2 regions of the Variovorax sp. OV084 genome follow, and region 2 is predicted to be linked to the other one. Evidence: riboswitches for the same ligand, from Rfam matches in the RefSeq annotation. Region 2 holds a riboswitch; the other holds the start of a gene.
The links. A riboswitch is a leader RNA that binds a small molecule or an ion and turns the genes downstream of it on or off. The one in region 2 is predicted to bind cobalamin.
Positions count from the first base shown of each region.

Region 1: it holds a riboswitch for cobalamin, as region 2 does, so the genes downstream of both, BMW87_RS02090 (TonB-dependent receptor domain-containing protein) here and BMW87_RS27525 (TonB-dependent receptor) in region 2, are expected to answer to the same signal.

Region 1 covers NZ_FOII01000001.1:418,096-425,534, forward strand. Annotated here, with positions in the region: gene BMW87_RS02085 (ClcB-like voltage-gated chloride channel protein) at 1-1,380, opposite strand, end outside; cobalamin riboswitch at 1,522-1,783, shown strand; gene BMW87_RS02090 (TonB-dependent receptor domain-containing protein) at 1,870-3,786, shown strand; gene BMW87_RS02095 (cobyrinic acid a,c-diamide synthase CobB) at 3,771-5,186, shown strand; gene BMW87_RS02100 (bifunctional adenosylcobinamide kinase/adenosylcobinamide-phosphate guanylyltransferase) at 5,170-5,769, shown strand; gene BMW87_RS02105 (ABC transporter substrate-binding protein) at 5,766-6,644, shown strand; gene BMW87_RS02110 (FecCD family ABC transporter permease) at 6,638-7,439, shown strand, end outside.
Region 2 covers NZ_FOII01000016.1:38,792-46,230, forward strand. Annotated here, with positions in the region: gene BMW87_RS27515 (hypothetical protein) at 1-292, opposite strand, end outside; gene BMW87_RS27520 (hypothetical protein) at 457-678, shown strand; cobalamin riboswitch at 757-1,056, shown strand; gene BMW87_RS27525 (TonB-dependent receptor) at 1,188-3,374, shown strand; gene BMW87_RS27530 (PepSY domain-containing protein) at 3,386-4,915, shown strand; gene BMW87_RS27535 (energy-coupling factor ABC transporter permease) at 4,962-5,639, shown strand; gene cobW (cobalamin biosynthesis protein CobW) at 5,722-6,789, shown strand; gene cobN (cobaltochelatase subunit CobN) at 6,802-7,439, shown strand, end outside.

The sequences.
Region 1 (7,439 bases), on a different contig from region 2:
CTCGGCTGGCTGCACCAGGTCGCGCATGTGCAGCCCGCGCAGGCGCATCTGCGTGTCCCGCTGCTCGTTGCGGTGCAGGGTGATCTCGTACATCGAGCCGGCATTGGCCGAGCGTGCGACGAAATACGCGATGACGCTCGCCGCCATCAGCGGCAGCATGACCTGGTAGCTGAGCGTCATCTCGAAGATCATCAGGATGGCCATCAGCGGCGCCTGCGTGGCGCCCGCCAGGAATGCGCCCATGCCGACGATGGCATAGGCGAACGGCGCCGAGGTGGCCGCTGGCCACAGCGCCTGCGCGCCAAGGCCGAACAGCGCACCGACCATGCAGCCGAAGAACAGCGCCGGCGTGAACACGCCGCCCACCGCGCCCGAGCCGGCCGTGGCCATCGTGGCGACCGCCTTGGCGACCAGCACCATCGCGATCAGCGTCCACGGCCAGGGCGTGTGCAGCACCGAATTGACCACGCTGTAGCCGTTGCCCCAGACCTCGGGCATGGGCACCGACACCGCACCCATCACGAGCCCGCCCAACGCCAGCCGCCACGGCAACGCAACCGGCAAGCGCGAGAACAGCGCACGGCTGCCCTGCAACGCGCGCAGGAAGCCGGCCGCCGCAAAGCCCAGCAGCACGCCGAGCACGCAGAACAGCACGACCTCGGTGCCGTGGATTTCCGGGAACGCCGGCATCTTGTAAGGAGGCTGGTAGCCGGGCAGGGCGCGCATCGCGACGTTGGCGACCACCGAGGCAATGATGATCGGCCCCACGCTTTCCATCGCGATAGAGCCCAGCACGATCTCGGCGACGAAGAAGGCGCCGGCAATGGGTGCGTTGTAGGCGGCGGTCAGGCCGGCCGCCGCGCCGCAGGCCACCAGCAACCGCAGCCGCTCGACCGGAAAGCGGAACACCCGCCCCAGCAGAGACGACGCCAGCGCCGCCAGCTGCACCATCGAGCCCTCGCGCCCGATGGAACCACCGGTGCCGATGCTCACCAGCGACGAGGCGCTGCGCACCAGCGTCTGCGCCACCGGAATGCGCCCATTACCGAGCACGATGGCTTCCATGTAGTCGGAGGCGGCGCTGCGCAAGGCGACGCGTTTCGCCAGCACCAGCAGGCCGCCGGCCACCAGTCCACCCAGCGTGGGGCAGGCGATGCGCGCCCACCACGGCAGGTGCTTCGCCATTGCCACCAGCCCTTCGCCCGGACCGAGCACCAGATGCTCGAAGTGATAAAGCGCCGCGCGAAAAAGTTCGGTCGCCAGCGTGCCGAGCAAACCGGCCACGATGGCCCACAGCAGCATCGACTGCCAGCCCGAGACACCGAAGACACGCTGCAGCGCCGAACGAAGATTGAGAACTACCGAGGCGGGCCGCATCATGGGCTGGGATGTTAGCTGCGAGCGCCGCCCAGGCGGGAACACCGAGGAACCGGCTTTACCGGGCCTCAGGTGTTGCCCCCGGTAGGGGGAAGGAGAAGCGACACGAAGTGCGCGCAGCCTGGGGGCGAGCCAAGTCACTGGCATAAAATCCCGCCCGTTGGTGCCTGCGGCGTGGTTCACGCGCCGCGGTTCAACGGGAAGCAGGAGTGGAAGCCCCCGACCTCATCAGGACGGAACAAGGCCGAAGCCGCCTGCGCTGCCCCCGCAACGGTCAAGCAGACGGCGCCGCAAGGCGCCAACCCCTTTCCATCGAAGCCACTGGGTGCCCTGAAACAGGCGCCTGGGAAGGCGGTGAGGGGCCGTTCTGCCAGCCCGGATACCGGCCAACAAGGCGGCTGCCGCATGCGTGATCTGTGCATGGGGCGGCCATGGCGCCCAGGCGCCGGCGGGGAGGCCGGCGAGGGGTATTGACGTTCGTTCGGCTCATTCATGATTTCCCACGTTTGCTTTTCTCGCGGCCGCGCTCCTGCGCGCCGTCTCCGCCATGCCTGCCTGCCGCTGGCGCTGGCTTCCGCCTTCGGTGGCCTGGCCCATGCACAAGACGCCCCCACGCTGGGCGAAACGGTGGTCACGGCCAACCGCACGCCGCAGGCGCTGTCGGACCTGGTGGGCGACGTGTCCATCATCGACCGCAAGACCATCGAGCGCAGCGGCGCGACCGGCGTGGCCGACGTGCTGGCGCGCCTGCCCGGCATCGAGATCTCGCGCAGCGGCGGCGTGGGCAACACCACCAGCCTGTTCATCCGCGGCGCTGAAACGCGCTTCACGGCCGTGTACCTCGACGGCGTGCGCATCGACTCGCAATCGACCGGCGGCGCCGGCTGGGAAGGCATTCCGCTCTCGCAGATCGACCGCATCGAAGTGCTGCGCGGCCCGGCCGCCGCGGTGTACGGCTCCGACGCCGTGGGCGGCGTGATCCAGCTCTTCACCAAGCGCGGCGAAGAGGGCGTGTCGCCTTACGCGGGCATCGGCTTCGGCAGCAAGGGCCTGCGCAAGATCGAAGGCGGCGTGAGCGGCAAGTCGGGCCTGTTCGACTATTCGTTCGGCGTGGCGCACGAGGAAAGCAAGGGCTACAACGTGCAGCCCGCAAGCAAGCGCAACGTGGTGAAAGACGGCTACACCAGCCCCGACCGCGACGGCTACAACAGCACCTCGGGCAACGTGAAGCTGGGCTTGCAGATCACGCCGGACCAGCGCCTGGAGGCCACGCTGCTCACCAGCGACATCAAGGCCGGCTACGACGCCACCGTCTCCTACAGGACCAAGCCGCCGATCCTGTTCCGCGACGACGTGTCGAACAACACGCTGCGTACCGCCGGCCTGACCTGGTCGGCCAAGTGGAACGACATCTACAGCACCCGCGTGCAGGTGACCGATTCGCAGTCGGTCTACAAGACGCAGCCTTCGTTCTACCGGACCGAAACCAACCTGCGCGGTTACCTGTTCCAGAACGAATTCCGCTTCGGCCCGCACCTGGTGACGGCCACCTTCGAGCGCCGCGAAGACGCGCTCGAAAACGCGCCCACCACCTCGTCGAAGCTGCTGTCACGCGACCGCTCGCAGGATGCGATTTCGCTCGGCTACGGCTTCGTGCAGGGCCCGCATTCGCTGCAGCTGCATGTGCGCCACGACAGGGACAGCGAGTTCGGCGGCAAGACCACCGGCAGCGCGGCCTACGGCTATGCCATCACCCCGTCGCTGCGCTTCACGGCCTCGGCCGGCACCGCCTTCCGCGTGCCCACCCTGTACCAGCGCTTCAGCGAATACGGCGTGTCCACGCTGCGGCCCGAAAGCAGCCAGAACGTCGAGCTGGGCATGAACTACGCCAAGGACGGCACCACCGCAGGCATCGTGGTGTATCGCAACCGCGTGCGCAACCTGATCAACTTCGTCGGCACCGCCACGGGCTGTGCCTCGACGTTCGGCTGCTACACCAACGTGAACCGTGCCACCCTGCAGGGCGCCACGCTGTCGGCCAGCCAGCGCCTGGGCGACGTCACGCTGCGCGCCTCGCTCGACGTGCAGGACCCGAAGGACGCCGACACCGGCAACCTGCTCGCACGCCGCTCCAAGCGCCATGGCACCCTGGGCGCCGACTGGCGCGTCGCCGGCTGGACGCTGGGCGCCGAGGTGCAGTCCTCGAGCAAGCGCTACGACGACGCGGCCAACACCATCAAGCTCGGTGGCTACACCGTGCTGAACCTGTCGGCCAGCACGCAGATCACGCGAGACCTCAACCTCGTGGCCCGCGTCGACAATGTGGGCAACAAGGACTACCAGTTCGCGCGGCTGTACGCCAATGCCGGCCGCACCGCGTACGTCGGTCTCAAGTGGACGCCTCACTAAGCCAAGCTACCCAACCAGGCGACACCGCCGGTGCCGCGGCAGTCTCGTGCGCCGCGGTGCTGGTGGCTGCCCCGGCTTCGGGGCAGGGCAAGACCACCGTCGCCGCGGCGCTCGCGCGGCTGCATGCGCGCCAGGGGCGGCGCGTGCGCGCCTTCAAGTGCGGGCCCGACTTTCTCGACCCGCACTGGCTGGCGCTGGCCACCGGCGCGCCGGTGCATTCGCTCGACCTCTGGATGACCGGCGAGGCCGATTGCCGCTCGCGCCTGCGCGCCGCGGCGGCCGAGTGCGACCTTGTGATTATCGAAGGCGTGATGGGCCTGTTCGACGGCACGCCCAGCGCGGCCGACCTGGCTGAGCGCTTCGGCCTGCCGGTGCTGGCGGTGATCGATGCGCACGCCATGGCGGGCACCTTCGGCGCGCTGGCCTACGGGCTGCAGAACTTCCGGCCTGGGTTGCCATGGGCCGGCGTGCTGGCGAACCGCGTGGCCAGCGAGAGGCACGCGGGCATGTTGAAAGACGCGCTGCGCGAACCCTCGCAGTGGCTTGGCGCCTTGCCGCGCGACGCGGGGTTCACGCTGCCCGAGCGGCACCTGGGCCTCGTGGCCGCTACCGAACTCGGCGATGCGATGGCGCGTCTCGACGCGGCGGCCGATGTGCTGGGCGCCACGCCGCTCGGGCAGATGCAGACCAGTCAACTGCCGCAGGTGCGTTTCGAGGCACCCGCTTCCGGCGAGGCAGAAGCCGTGCCGCCGCTGCTGGCTGGCCGCGCCATCGCCATTGCGCGCGATGCGGCCTTTTCATTCATCTACCCCGCGAACCTCGACGTGCTCACGGCGCTGGGGGCGCGGCTGTCCTTTTTCTCGCCGCTCGCAGGCGATGCCTTGCCGGCATGCGACGCGGTCTGGCTGCCCGGCGGCTACCCCGAACTGCACGCCGAAGCGCTGGCCGCCTGCGCGCCGATGCGCGAATCGCTCGCCGCGCATGCCGCTGCGGGCAAGCCGGTCTGGGCCGAGTGCGGCGGCATGATGGCGCTGTTCGACGAACTGGCCACGCAAGACGACGCGCAGGTCCACCGCCTCTGGGGCCTGCTGCCGGGCCGCGTGACCATGCAGAAGCGGCTCGCCGGCCTTGGCCCGCAACAGCTCACCCTCGGCAGCCACACCCTGCGCGGACACACCTTCCACTATTCGCGCTGCGAAACGCCACTGGCGCCCGCCGCGCACACTGCCAGGCCCGGCGCGACGCAGCCCGTGGGCGCACGCGGCGGCGAGGCGCTGTACGTGCAGGGCCCGGTGCGCGCCAGTTACTTCCACGCGTGGTTTGCCTCCAGCCCGCAAGCCACGGCCCGCCTTTTCGGCGCCATGCCCATCGAGTTGGAGATCCATGCCGCAATCGAATAAGCCGAAGACCATCGAGCACGAGTTCATCCTGGGTGGCCAGAAGAGCGGCAAGTCGCGCCGCGCCGAGCAGCGTGCCATCGACTGGTTCGCGGCCGATTCCCGCACGCACCGCGCCGTGCTGATCGCCACCGCGCAGGCCTACGACGACGAGATGCTGGAGCGCATCGTGCGCCACCAGGCCGACCGTGCCGAGCGGGTGCCCGGCATGCGCACCATCGAGGAGCCGATCGAACTCGCGCGCGCCGTCGTCACGCAGAGCACGCCCGAGACGCTGGTGGTGGTCGACTGCCTCACGCTGTGGCTCACCAACCTGCTGATGCCGATTCACTCCGAAGACGCCCGCCCCGTGACGCGCACCCCGGCCACGCACATCGCCATGCTGCTGGTCGCGCTGCGCGAGGCGCGCGGGCCGGTGGTGCTGGTCGGCAACGAGATCGGCCTGGGCGTGATTCCGCTGGGCCGCGAGACGCGCGCCTTCGTCGACGCGCTCGGCCGCCTGAACCAGGACGTGGCCGCCGCCTGCGACCGCGTCACCCTGATGGCCGCAGGCCTGCCGTTGAGCCTGAAAGCGCCTGCTGCATGAAGAAGAAAAAGACGATCCGCACTCCGTTGGTCGCGCTCGGCCTGGCCCTGTTCGCGCTGGCCGCGCACGCCTTCGACGTGGTCGACGAGCGCGGCGTGTCCGTGAGCCTGCCGCAGCCGCCGCAGCGCATCGTCTCGCTGCTGCCGTCGCTTACCGAATCGATTTGTGCGCTCGGTGCCTGCAATCGGCTGGTGGGTGTCGATCGCTATTCCAACTCGCCCGAACAGGTGAAGGCGCTGCCGCAGCTCGGTGGCGGGATCGACCCGAACGTCGAGGCCATCGTCGCGCTCAAGCCCGACGCGGTGCTGCTTGCCAAGTCGTCGCGCGTCACGCAGCGGCTCGAGGCGCTGGGCCTGAAGGTGCTGGTGCTCGAACCCAAGAGCCATGCCGACGTGCAGCGCGTGCTCGACAAGCTCGACCAGGTGCTCGGCACGCACGAAGCGCCGAAGGTCTGGCGCGTGATCGATGCCAGCGTGTCGGCCGCCGCGCAGTCGGTGCCCGCGAGCGCCAGGGGCATGCGCGTGTACTTCGAAGTGAACAGCGCGCCGTACGCGGCGGGCGAGTCGTCGTTCATCGGCGAAACGCTCACACGGCTCGGCGTGAGGAACATCGTGCCGGCTTCGCTCGGCCCGTTCCCCAAGCTCAACCCCGAGTACGTGGTGCGCGCGAACCCCGACCTCATCATGGTCAGCGTGCGCAGCGCGCAAGGGCTGGAGCAGCGCCCCGGCTGGGCCGGCATCCGCGCAGTGCGCGAGGGCCGCATCTGCCGCTTCAGCGCGGAACAGTCCGACGTGCTCGTGCGCCCCGGTCCGCGCATGGACGAGGCCGCGCGCCTGATGGCGCAGTGCCTGAGTGACAAAGGCGGCAAATGGTGAACGCAGCGCGAAGGCACACGGTCCATCTGCGCCGCGTCTTGCTGCTTGGCGCAGGCCTGCTGGTGGCGGGCGCTGCGCTGATGGTGCTGGGCCTGGGCATCGGCAGCACCGGTTTCGAAAGCCTGCTCGCGGCGCGGCACGACCCGGTGGCACTGCAGATCGTGTGGGACATCCGCCTGCCGCGCACGCTCGGCGCGTGGCTGGCGGGCGCGCTGCTGGGGCTGGCGGGCGCGGTGGCGCAGGGGCTGTTCCGCAATCCACTGGCCGATCCGTACCTGCTGGGCAGCGCCTCGGGCGCCTCGCTCGGGGTGGCACTGGCGCTGCTGATGTTCGGCGGCTCCGCCGCCAGCGCGCAGTGGGTGATGCGGCTCGGGCTCACGGGTGCGGCCTTTCTCGGCGCGGTGCTGGCGGTAATGCTCACGCTGATGCTGGCGCGGGGCGTGCAGCAGACGCTGCGGCTGCTGCTTGCCGGCGTGATCGTCGGCGTGGTGCTCGGCGCGGCGAAAGACCTCATCACCATCGCTTCGGCAGACATCCTGCAAGCCATTCAGGGCTTCATTCTCGGCAGCACCGGCCTCGTCGGCTGGAGTGCCTGCGCGGTGATGGCGATGGTCGGCGCGGTCTGCCTGCTGCTGGCCTGGGCGCTGGCGCCGGTGCTCGACGGGCTCGCGCTCGGCGAGGCCACCGCGCGCAGCCTCGGCCTGCCGCTGGGCGCGATGCGCGCGGCGCTGGTCGTGGTGCTGGCACTGGCCACCGGCGCAGCCGTGGCGCAGACCGGGTTGATCGCCTTCGTCG
Region 2 (7,439 bases):
GGCCCGTGTGGCCGTCGCGCGCCAACTCGGTATAGGCGCGTACCGTCGCGGCGTCGGTGCCGGCGGAGGGCAGGGGGTTGTCGGATGTCTTCGCGGTCGGGGCGATTTCGGCCAGCACCGTTTGCGCGGGCAGCAGATAGACCTCGTCGCCACTCATGCCTTTTTCGATCAGGCGGTGGCCGATGCGGTCGGCGTCTTCCGCACTCGGAAACATCACCATCGAGTAGCCGGTCGGGTAAAAGGCCCCGCCGATGCTCGATCGCATGCCCGGTTCAAGAGTGAAATGCTTCATGCTGCCTCCTGTTCTTGGAAAGGCTTCTGAAAGGTCCCTGACTACAACATTAGGTCGCACCGGCACCGGGCTCTGTAGGAGAAACCCGAAAGCACTGTCAACCGCGTGCGTACCCCGCCCATTCAAAAAAAGAACCGACAACCTTGTCAGCCACTCTTACCTCCATGCCCTCATCGAGAAACATCGCGCTCACCGTCCATGAACTGGAGGCGGGCGAGTTCTATTGGGTGCTGATGGAGGCGGTCGACGACACGCCTGGCGAGACCTCCCACGTCTATGTGCCGCTGGAGGCAGCCCACGATCCCTATGCCACCTATTCGAACGCGCTGGTGGCGGGCGTGGCCGTGATGCGGCGGCTGTTCGGACCCGACGGAAGGCCTGCCTGAGGCCCATCAGAGGCCTTCGGCGGAAGGCCTCTCCCTATAATCCCGCCGTTCTGGTGCGTTAATTCTTATTAATCCCGCCAGGCAACACGGTTCGAAGGTGCCCCGCACGCCATCTCATGGCCACGGGGTTAAACGGGAAGCAGGTGCGCCGCGTCGTTCATTCTTGATTGATTGACGCTGCAACTCCTGCGCTGCCCCCGCAACGGTCAGCGGATCTGGAAACCCTCACGCTCATGCCTCCCAGACGGCACGGGCAGCCACTGCGCTTCGGCGTGGGAAGGCGAGGGTTTCGGCCGCGGTGTGCATCCATTCATTGATTGATTGGCACGCCGCGGCGCTCCGCAAGCCCGGATACCGGCCTTCGCAACCGCCTTCGGACGCTGCGGGAGTGCGTGTCCGGGCCTGCCACCGCTTCGCGCTCGCGCGTACCGTCGCAGTCCCTTCGCCTCTTCCGCCGCGTCCTCTATCGGTCAGGAGCCTGCGGGGACGCAGGCCGGAGGAGAAGTCACATGGGTCATGCATCGCCAGCGCGCGATCGCACGGGTGCGCCGCTGCGTTGGACGCGCCTTTCGGGTCTTTCACTGGGTCTGGGGTTGGTTTTCGGGCCTTCCGCGGTCTTCGCGCAGTCGTCGGGTGAAGCAGCCAGCAGCAACAGCCAGAGCCTTAAGCCGGTGCAGGTCGAGGCCGAACGGCATACCCCGCTCGCCATCGACGAACCCTCGCACACCGGTAGCCGCCTGGGCCTCACGCCGCTGGAAACGCCGGCCAGCATCGAGGTGCTGACGGGCGACACCATCCGTGCACGCGGCGACGTCTCGGTGATCGATGCCGCCACCCGCGCCACTGGCATCACCGGCACGCCCGGCCCCGGCAACGGCGGCACCGCGATGGCGGCGCGCGGCTTCTCGGGCCACGGCTCGGTGATGCAGCTGTTCGACGGCACGCGCCTCTACGCGGGCGCGGGCACCGTCACCTTCCCGTTCGACACCTGGTCTGTCGACCGCATCGAGGTGCTGCGCGGCGCGGCCTCGGTGATGTACGGCGAGGGTGCCATCGGCGGCGCCATCAACGTGGTGCCCAAGAAGCCGACGCGCGGCCCGATCCAGAACGAGGCGCTGGTCACGGTGGGCTCCGACGCCACCCGCCAGGTGGCCTTTGGCAGCGGCGGGGCGATCAACGACAAGCTCTCCTACCGCTTCGACATCAGCCACCGCCAGACCGACGGCTTCATGCAGCGCGGGCAGGCCGAGAGCCTGGCCGTGGGCGCGGCCGTGCGGCTCGACGTGTCGCCGCAGCTGCAGTTCACGCTGTCGCACGACGAGGGCCGGCAGTCGCCGCAGCGCTACTTCGGCGTGCCGCTGATCGACGGCCGCCTCAGCAGCCAGACGCTGCGCCAGAACTACAACGTCGACGATTCGGAAATCAAGTACCGCGACAAGTGGACCCGGCTCGACGCCCAGTGGACGCCCAACAGCGCCGTCACCGTGCGCAACCAGCTCTACCGGCTGGAGAGCAAGCGCCACTGGCGCGACAGCGAGACCTACACCTACAACGCCACCACGCGGCGCGTGACGCGCGGCGACTACCTGGAAATCGGCCACGACCAGGAGCAGATCGGCAACCGCACCGACGCCACCTTCAAGCACGGCCTGTTCGGCCTGGCCAACCAGGTGCTGGTGGGTTTCGACGCGAATCACATCAACTTCCAGCACAGCAACGATTCACCGTACGGCGGGCGCTCGGTGGTCGACCCCTTCGCCTTCAACCCCGGCTACTACGTGTCGCCCGTGGCCTACACGCCGCGCTACCGGACCAAGACCGACACCTACGCCTTCTTCACCGAAGACAAGCTGGCCTTCAACGAGCAGTGGTCGGTGGTGGGCAGCCTGCGCTGGGACCATGCCAAGGTGGCGCGCACCGACCTGCAGAACGCGGCCAACAACCTCGGCAAGACCTTCGAGTACGCCACCGGCCGCCTCGGCGTGGTGTATGCGCCCGATGTGTCGCAGTCGTTCTATGCGCAGGTGGCGCGCGCGGCCGACCCGCTGACCTCGCTCATCTCCACCTCGGCCACGCAGGTGCCGTTCGAGCTCAGCACCGGCCGGCAGGTCGAGGTTGGCTACAAGCGCCAGCTGGCCGACAACCGCGGGGCCTGGACCGTGGCGGCCTATCGCATCGAGAAGACCAAGCTGCTCTCGCGCGACGCGACCGATCCGACCATCACCCAGCAGATCGGCAAGCAGTCGTCCGAAGGCATCGAGGCCACGCTCGACCTGGCGCTCACCTCGACGCTGCGGCTCGAAGCCAACGTGGCCAAGCTGCGCGCGCGCTACGACGACTTCAACGAAGTCGTCAGCGGGCGCCTCGTCTCGCGCGCGGGCAACACGCCCACTGGCGTGCCCGAAGAGGCCGCGAATCTCTGGCTCAACTGGCGCTTCCTGCCGCAGTGGGAGGCTGACTTCGGCGTGCGCTACGTCGGACCGCGCCAGGTCGATACGGCCAACTCGCGCAAGATCGGCTCCTACACCGTGGCCGATGCGGGCGTGAGCTGGCAGGCGAATCCTTCGCTGAAGCTTGCGCTGCGCGCCTACAACCTGGCCGATCGCCGCTATGCGGTGTCGTTCTCGAACGGCGGCAACCAGTGGTTGCTGGGCCGCCCGCGTTCGTTCGAGCTGTCGGCTCTGGTCAACTTCTGAGCGGCGCTCCCATGACTTCCGCATGGCGCCGCGCCTGGCCGATCATCCGGCACTGGCTCTACTGGACGCACCGGTGGCTGGGCATCGGCGGCTGCCTGCTGTTCGTCATGTGGTTCGTCTCGGGCGTCGTGATGATGTACGTGGGGTATCCCAACCTCACGGACGAAGAGCGACTTGCGGGGCTGGCGCCGCTGCGTTTCGAGCAGGCGGCGGTGTCGCCAACCGCTGCACTCGACGCGCTGCCGCAGGCGGCCCGCGTGCAGCCGCGGCGCATGGTGCTGGAGATGCAGGGCGGCATCAACGCCGAGCCCGTATGGCGCATCGTCGATGCGAGCGGAGGCCGGCACACGGTCTCGGCGCGCGACGGCCATGTGCCCGGCCCGGTCGATGCCGCGCAGGCCGAGGCCATCGCGCGGGCCTTCTCGGGCCATGCGAGTGCGCACTGGGCCGAGACGCTGGAGCGTGATCAGTGGACCGTGCCGCAGGGCCTGAACCCGCTGCGCCCGCTGCACCGCGTCGAAGTCGGCGACGCGGCCGGCACGGAGCTGTACGTGTCTTCGCGCAACGGCGAAGTGGTGCGCGACACCACACGCGCGGAGCGCTTCTGGAACTGGCTGGGCTCCGTGCCGCACTGGATCTACTTCACGCCACTGCGCGCCGATCCGCCGCTGTGGCACGACGTGGTGGTGTGGCTGTCGGCGGCATGCATCGTCTCGGCCGTGACGGGCATCGTCATCGGCATCCTGCGGGTGCGCCTGCGGCGCAGGTTCCGCAATGGCGCGGTCACGCCGTACAACGGATGGATGGCCTGGCACCACATCGCGGGGCTGCTCGGCGGGTTCTTCGTGCTGACGTGGATCATCAGCGGCTGGCTGTCGATGAACCCCAATGGCTGGTTCCAGCGCGGGCCGGGCGACGCGGCTGCGATGGCGCGCTACACGGGTGCCGGTAAGTCGCCGTTCCCCTGGCCGCCAGCGGTGTTGCCGTCAGGCGAGGGCGAGGCCGCACCGCGCGAGGCCGTGCTGCTGTGGTTCGACGGCAAGCCGCTGCTGCAGCTGCGCGACGCGAAGGCGCGCGTGCGGGTTGTCGATGCGGCCACGGGTGGCCCCGCCGTCATCGGCAAGAGCGACATCCTGCGCGCCGCCGCCCGCCTGCGGCCCGGCGCCATCACCCAGGCCACGCTGCAGGCCCGCGAAGACTTCCACTGGTACGGCCACCACCGCGAGCGCACCGTGCCCGTGTGGCGGCTGCAGTTCGACGACCCCGCGCACAGCTGGATCTACATCGACCCGGCCAGCGGGCAGGTCGCCGGCAGCAACGACAGCAATTCGAGGCTGCGACGCTGGCTCTTCAATGCGGCGCACAGCCTCGACTTTCCCTGGCTCATCCAGTACCGGCCGGCCTGGGACCTCGTGGTGTGGCTGCTTTCCATCGTCGGCACCGTGGCCTCGGCCAGCGGCGTCGTGATCGGCTGGCGACGGCTGCGGCGCAAGCCTCGACCATTGGTCATATCGAAGGGGCTTGCGCAAGCAGGCCCATGAACCAACAATCAACTTTCGCACTGCGGTGCATTTCAGGAGGTGCTCGATGCACATCGAACCAGGTCTCGTCGACGGATCCAAGATCTTCCTCAGCTACGCCACGGCGGCAGCTGCTCTCGCCTACACAGGCAAGGTGGCCTTCGATACGGCCGTGAAGGACGGCCTTGCCGCCCTGGCGCTGCGCTCGGCCATTGCCGTTGCGCTGGTGTTCTGCTTCTTCGAGGTGTTGCCGCATCACCCGGTGGGCGTGTCCGAGGTGCACCTGATTCTGGGCACGACCCTGCTGCTGGTGTTCGGCCTGGCGCCTGCGGCCATTGGCCTGGCGGGCGGGTTGCTCATCCAGGGCCTGTTCTTCGAACCGCAGGATGTGCCGCAGTTCGGCATGAACGTCACCACCTTGCTGGTGCCCCTGTTCGCGACTGCCGCGCTGGCACGGCGGATCATTCCCCAGAACGTGGCCTACGTGGACATCAGCTACCAGCAGGCATTCAAGCTGTCGGTGGCCTACCAGGGCGGCATCGTGGTCTGGGTCGGCTTCTGGGCGCTCTACGGACGCGGCACCGGGCTCGAGAACCTGAGCCAGATCGCCAGCTTCGGCGCTGCCTACATGACAGTCGTGTTTGTCGAGCCGCTGGTCGACCTGGGTGTGTTGGCCGCTGCAAAGGCCTGGCGTCGTCTGCAGGGCACGGCCTTCGTCGAGCGCCGCCTGTACAGCGCCATCTGATTCAACCAATGCATCGCCGCGCTCACGAGGTGCTGCCTCGGGGAGCGGCACGGGCGCTTGCGCGCCTGAAAGAACATATCCCATGACACAAGCAAGCAACGCCAAGATCCCCGTCACCATCGTCACGGGCTTCCTCGGCAGCGGCAAGACCACGCTGCTGCGCCACATCCTCGGCAATGCCGAAGGCCGCCGCATCGCGGTGATCGTCAATGAGTTCGGCGAACTCGGCATCGACGGCGAGATTCTTCGTGGCTGCGGCATCGGCTGCGACGACGAGGGCAACGAGCGCGAAGGCGCGCTGTACGAGCTGGCCAACGGCTGCGTCTGTTGCACCGTGCAGGAAGAGTTCCTGCCCGTGATGCTTCAACTGGCCGAGCGCCGCGGCGACATCGATGCCGTGATCATCGAAACCTCGGGCCTCGCGCTGCCCAAGCCGCTGGTGCAGGCCTTCCAGTGGCCGGACATCGCCAACATCTTCACCGTGGATTCCGTGGTCACGGTGGTCGACGGCCCGGCCGCCGCCTCGGGCCAGTTCGCCGAGAACCCCGAGGCTGTCGACGAAGCCCGCCGCGCCGACCCCAACCTCGACCACGAGTCGCCGCTGCACGAGCTGTTCGAAGACCAGCTCTCGGCCGCCGACCTCGTGGTGCTCAACAAGACCGACCTGATGGACGACGCCGCGCGAGCGAAGGTCGAGGCGCTGGTGCGCGAAGAGCTGCCGCCCGAAGTCAAGATCGTGGCTGCCACCGAAGGCAGGCTGCCGCTCGCGCTGCTGCTGGGCCAGGGCCGCGCGGCCGAGGCCACCATTCACCTGCGCGAAAGCCACCACGACCACGAGGAAGACCACGACCACGACGAGTTCGACTCGCTCGTGATCGAGCTGCCGCCCGTGGACCGCGACGGCCTGCTCGCCGTGCTCGGCAGGCTGGTCGAGCAGCACACCATCTACCGTGTGAAGGGCTTCGTCGCCATTCCGGGCAAGCCGATGCGCCTGCTGGTGCAGGGCGTGGGTCGCCGCTTCGACCATCACTTCGACCGCCGCTGGCGCGATGGCGAGGCGCAGCGCACGCGGCTCGTGTTCATCGGCGAAGACCTCGACGAGGCGGTGCTGCGCAAGGCGCTGGAAGAGGTGAGCGCGGTCGCAGCCTGACGGCCTGAACGCATGCATCTGCTGAGCACCCAGCCCGGACGCTTCGTCGAAGACGACAGCGTCGTCACCCGGCTCGACCAGACGCCGGGCGACATCGTGGTGCTCAGCTCGGCCGACACCACGCTGGCGCTGCTCGCGGCGGCGCGCACGGCGCTGGCGGTCACCGACCCCGGCTATCCGTCGCTGCGGCTGGCCAACCTGATGCACCTGCGCCAGCCTGCGTCGCTCGACCTGTACATCGACGAAGTGCTGCAGCATGCGCGCGTGGTGGTGGTCGATCACCTGGGTGCGGAATCGGCCTGGGCCTACGGGCTCCAGCAGCTCGAAAAGCTCGCGAAGCGCAAGGGCCAGCAGCTCGCCATGTTCTCCGGCGACCTGCAGGAAGACGAAGACCTGCTTGCGCGCAGCACGGCGCCGCGCGCGGTGAGCCGCCAGCTCTGGCAGTACATGCGCAGCGGCGGGGCGGGCAATGCGATGCAGTTTTTGCGCGCGGTGGCCTTCCATGGGCTGGGCCACGGCGAAGCGCCGCTGCCGCCGCGCAGCCTGCCGCAGGTTGCGCTGCATGTGCCGCGCGGCATTGACGCTGCGCACACCGTGGCCGGCATCGACGATTTGCGCGCCGGGTGGCATGCGGGCGCGCCGGTGGTGGC